One region of the Aeromicrobium sp. HA genome, then DNA from elsewhere that is predicted to be linked to it. Evidence: riboswitches for the same ligand, from Rfam matches in the RefSeq annotation. Region 1 holds a riboswitch; the other holds the start of a gene.
The links. Region 1 has a riboswitch for thiamine pyrophosphate ahead of O3S82_RS01440 (ECF transporter S component). Riboswitches for the same ligand answer to the same signal wherever they lie in the genome.

Region 1 (2,384 bases):
CCGACCACCGGCCCGACCTCCGAGCCGACGACGGAGCCGACGAGCGAGCCGACGACGGAGCCGACGAGCGAGCCGACGACGGAGCCGACGAGCGAGCCGACGACTACTCCCACCACGACCCCGACCGATCCGCCGGCGGACGACGTCGACCTGTCGAAGCGCTTCGACTACACGTGCCGCGTCACGGCCGGCGGACTCGACCTCGGCTCGCACGTGATCGGCGTCCTGGCCGAGACCACGATCCCGTCGCGGGTCCAGGTCGGCGACGTCATCTCCTCGCGCGGCGTCGACATCACCCTGACCCTGCCCGAGCTGCTGCGGCAGTCCACCGCGATGCTGCTCCAGGGCCGTGAGGCCGAGGGCGGCTCGACGGACTCGTCGATCACCCTGACCACGGGCGGCCAGACCCAGGCCGTCGCGATCCAGGACCTGAAGTCGGCACGCACGCCGATCCCGCAGGTCGCCGACGAGCCCTGGCTGATCCCTGCCACCGGCACGGTCCCCGAGATCACGGTCCCGGAGTACGCCGAGACCTCGGTCCGCCTGGGCATGCCCGAGGCGTTCACGATCCAGGCCACGATCCACAAGGCCGACGGCTCGACCGTCCCGTCGAACCTGACCTGCGCGGGCCCGGACGAGCTCGGCCTGGGCTCGATCCCGGTCGGCGACGCCGAGCCGGAGCCCACCACGGGTCCCACCAGCCAGCCGACGACCGCGCCGACCACGCAGCCGACGACCGAGCCCACGGGTGAGCCGACCACGGCTCCGACGACCGGCCCGGGCGACGACGAGGACCCCGACGCGGTGGAGCTGCTGAGCGACGACGTGCTGTCGCCCGGCGACACCATCACCTTCGCCTTCGGGTCGAACTGGATCGGCAAGGAGCTCGAGTTCGAGCTGCGCTCCGACCCGATCCCGATGGGCACGAAGGTGGTGCCCACCTCGGGCGAGGTGTCGGTGCGCATCCCGACCAACGCGCCCGCCGGCTCGCACGACGTCGTGGTGCTCAGCCGCGGCGAGGTGATCGCCTCGGTCCCGGTCGAGATCCTGCCCGCCGACGCCGCGGCCGACACGACCGACGACGACTGGGTCAGTGACGGCTACCTCGCCGCGACCGGCGGTCCGGCCGTGAGCGCCGCGCTGCTCGGCGGCGTCCTGGTGCTCGCCGGAGGAGCGGCCCTGGTGCTGCGCCGCCGCACGCGTCGCAGCTGACGCAGGAGTGAGCGGGGGCGGATCCTCGGGTCCGCCCCCGCTGCCGTGCCCGGCCCGTGCGGGCTAGGCTGGCAGCACCACGACAGGGGAGCGCCATGCAGAGGGCGCTGAGAGTGCGGAACAGCCGCAGACCCTTGAACCTGCTCCGGTTAGCACCGGCGAAGGGAGTCATCATGAATTCTGCCGTCACCTCCACGACTCGTCCCACCCGCTACCGCACGATCGACCTCGTCACGATCGCGATGCTCGGCGTCGCCTTCGGCGTCGTCTTCTGGGGCTGGGGGAAGTTCTACGACGTCATCGACCTCGGTGCCGCGGTCGGCTTCAAGCCCGCGGCCGCCCTCCTGGGCGGCATGTGGCTCATCGCCGGCGTCGTCGGCGGCCTCATCGTCCGCAAGCCCGGCGCCGCGTTCGCCACCGAGTTCATCGCCGCGCTCGTGTCGATGTTGGTCCTGGGCGGCACGTCCTGGGGCAGCACCGTCCTGATCTCGGGCGTCGTGCAGGGGCTCGGCGCCGAGCTGATCTTCGCGCTGTTCCTCTACCGCCGCTTCGACCTGCTGACCGCGGTCCTGGGCGGCGCCCTGTCGGGCGTGCTCGAGGCGTTCTACGAGTGGAAGTACTACTTCCCCGACTGGGACCTGCAGTGGCGCCTGCTGCACCTGGGCTTCCTCGCCACCTCCGGCGTCGTCATCGCCGGCTTCGGCGGCTGGCTGCTCGTGCGGTCGCTGGCGAAGGCGGGCGCCCTGGACTCCTTTCCCTCCGGGCGGCCGTAGCGCGTGACGATCGCGTTCCGCGACTTCACCTGGACGCCCCTCCACGGGCGGCGGCCCGCCCTCGACCGGCTCGACCTGAGGATCGAGCGGGGCGAGCGGGTGCTGCTCGTCGGCCCCAGCGGCAGCGGCAAGTCCACGGCGCTCCACGCCGTCGCCGGTGCGCTGGGATCGACGCTCGTGGGGGACGCGTCCGGGTCGGTCGAGGTCGACGGGCGGATCGGCATGGTCACGCAGAACCCGTCGGCCTCGATCGTCGCCGAACGCGTCGGGCGCGACGTCGCGTTCGGTCCCGAGAACCTCGGCCTGCCGCGCGACGAGATCTGGCGGCGGGTCGACGCGGCGCTCGACGCCGTGGGGCTGCCGTACGACCGCGACCGCTTCACCAGTGCGCTGTCCGGC
Region 2 (2,384 bases), 1.6 Mb from region 1:
CGGGGTCGGGTACCTGCTGAAGGACCGCGTGAGCGACGTCGACGACTTCCTCGGCGCCCTCGACCAGGTCGTCGCCGGTGGCACCGTGCTCGATCCGCAGGTGGTCCAGCAGTGGATGGGACGCCGGGCCGACCCGGTCGCGGCGCTGACTCCGCGCGAGCGCGAGGTCCTCGCGCTGATGGCCGAGGGCCGCTCCAACCAGGCGATCGCGCAGGCCCTGCACGTCACCGAGGGCGCGGTCGAGAAGCACACGCAGCGCATCTTCGCGAAGCTCGGCCTGTACGCCGACGAGAGCGACCACCGTCGGGTGCGCGCCGTGCTGGGGTGGCTGCGCTCCACCTCGCGCTGAGGCTCAGAGCGCCGCGGTGCCCTCGACCAGCAGAGTCGCCGGGTCGCCCTCCTCGGGCGTGGGGACCACGGGGCTCACGGGTTCGCACCGCAGGGAGCGCAGCTCGCACGTGACGACCTGCCGAGCACGGACGATGTTGTCGACGTGGGCCTCGTCGATCTCCTCGGCCACGCCGAAGAACGTGTCCGCGTCGCTCCAGCCGGCCAGCGTGAAGTGCTCCCACGGTGCGTCGATCCCGCGCTGGTCGCCGCTGGCGGCGTCGTAGACGACGGCCTGGGTCGGCCACGCCGAGGTGTCGAAGATCGTGCTGCGATCGGGTGACAGGAGCCCCGGTCCGTACAGCGAGGAGTCCGACAGCTCGCGGTGACGACCCTCGCCGCTGATGCTGACGCGGTAGCCCGCGGGGAACAGCGTGTCGGCCAGGTGCGGATAGACCTCGAGGCCGTCGGCATCGAGGGTCGCGGCCTCGCGAGAGCCGTCCCCGAGGTCGATCGTGGCGCCGTCGAAGAAGACGTGCTCGGGGCTGACGCCGTGCAGCAGCGGCATGATCTCGCCATAGAGGTCGGCGAGGTCGGCGTCGCGGTCGGGCTTCTCGTCCGGCGTGCGGTAGAGCTGCTGGCCGGTGCGGGTGTCGAACGCGGCGACCTGGATGACGTGCGTGCCGTAGCGGTCGGTCGGGCCGCGCGACTGGTCGACCGTGGCGAGCACGGAGCGGTCCGCCGAGACGGCGAGGTTGTCCCACCTGACGTCAGCGACCTCGCGGCTGTCGCCGTCGGCGCTGGTGAACAGCAGGGTCCCGCCGCGATTCCAGTAGACGCCCGTCGCGCCCAGGACGAACTGGTCCACGTCGTCGCCGAGCTCCACGGTCACGTCGCCCACGTGCAGCGTGCCGTCGAGCAGCCAGGCCGGCGCGGTCGTGTCCCACGTGGTCGGGCCCACGGGCAGCGTGAACGCAGGCGTGACCGCCGACCCCTCGGTCGAGCCCGCACACCCCGCCAGCACGACGCAGGCGAGCAGCGCCACGATCGTGCCTCGGATGCCCACCGGGCCATGATCACACGGCCGCCCGCGAGCACGTCGGACGCGCGGGCTAGCCTGCAGGCGAGACACGGGGTGCCCCACCGGGGCTGAGATCACACCCGTCGAACCTGATCTAGTTCGTCCTAGCGAAGGGAATGTCGCGATGTCGCGCACGCCTGCAGACCTGTCCTCCTTCACCTCCGAGGCCCTGGGCCGCGTCCGCGCCCGGGGGCCGCTCGTCCACTGCATCACCAACAGCGTCGTGGTGAACTTCACCGCCAACGCCCTGCTCGCCGCCGGGGCGGCGCCGGCCATGGTCGACATCCCCGACGAGGCCGGTCCGTTCGCCGCCGTCGCCGACGGGCTCCTGGTGAACCTCGGCACGCCCACGGCCGAGCAGCGGGCCGCGATGGTCGAGGCCGCCGAGGCCGCGAACGCCGCGGGCACCCCCTGGGTCCTCGACCCGGTCGCGGTCGGGTCGCTGCCCGTGCGGACCGCGCTCGCCGAGCAGTTGCGCGACCTCGGGCCGACCGTGGTCCGCGGCAACGCATCGGAGATCATCGCCGTCAGTGGATCCGGGGGCGGTGGCCGCGGCGTCGACGCCACGGACGACGTCGAGGGGGCCGTCGAGTCGGCGCGCGCTCTGGCCGTCCGCACAGGTGGCGTCGTCGCGGTCTCCGGAGCGGTCGACGTCGTGACCGACGGCGAGCGCCTGGTCCGGATCGCCAACGGCGACCCGCTGCTCACGCGGATCACCGGTGGCGGCTGTGCCCTCGGCGCGCTGATGGCGGCGTTCGCCGCGGTGGACGACGACCGTCTGGCCACGACCGTTGCCGCGGTCACCGTCTACACCGTCGCCGCGGAGCTCGCCGCGAAGCAGAGCGCCGGCCCCGGCACCTTCGGCCCGGCCTTCCTGGACGCGCTGGCCTCGATCGACGCAGCCGACCTCGACGCGCGGGCGCGGCTGTCGTGAGCGCCGACCTGTCGGTCTACCTCGTCACGGACGCGGCGGTCG

Region 2: linked by a shared signal. The riboswitch ahead of thiM (hydroxyethylthiazole kinase) and the one ahead of O3S82_RS01440 (ECF transporter S component) in region 1 are both predicted to bind thiamine pyrophosphate.

The regions. Positions count from the first base shown of each region.
Region 1 covers NZ_CP114372.1:278,834-281,217, forward strand. The annotation lists gene O3S82_RS01435 (DUF6801 domain-containing protein) at 1-1,212, shown strand, start outside; TPP riboswitch at 1,287-1,396, shown strand; gene O3S82_RS01440 (ECF transporter S component) at 1,386-1,985, shown strand; gene O3S82_RS01445 (ABC transporter ATP-binding protein) at 1,989-2,384, shown strand, end outside.
Region 2 covers NZ_CP114372.1:2,183,563-2,185,946, reverse strand. The annotation lists gene O3S82_RS10785 (response regulator) at 1-349, shown strand, start outside; gene O3S82_RS10780 (hypothetical protein) at 353-1,393, opposite strand; TPP riboswitch at 1,449-1,542, shown strand; gene thiM (hydroxyethylthiazole kinase) at 1,533-2,342, shown strand; gene thiE (thiamine phosphate synthase) at 2,339-2,384, shown strand, end outside.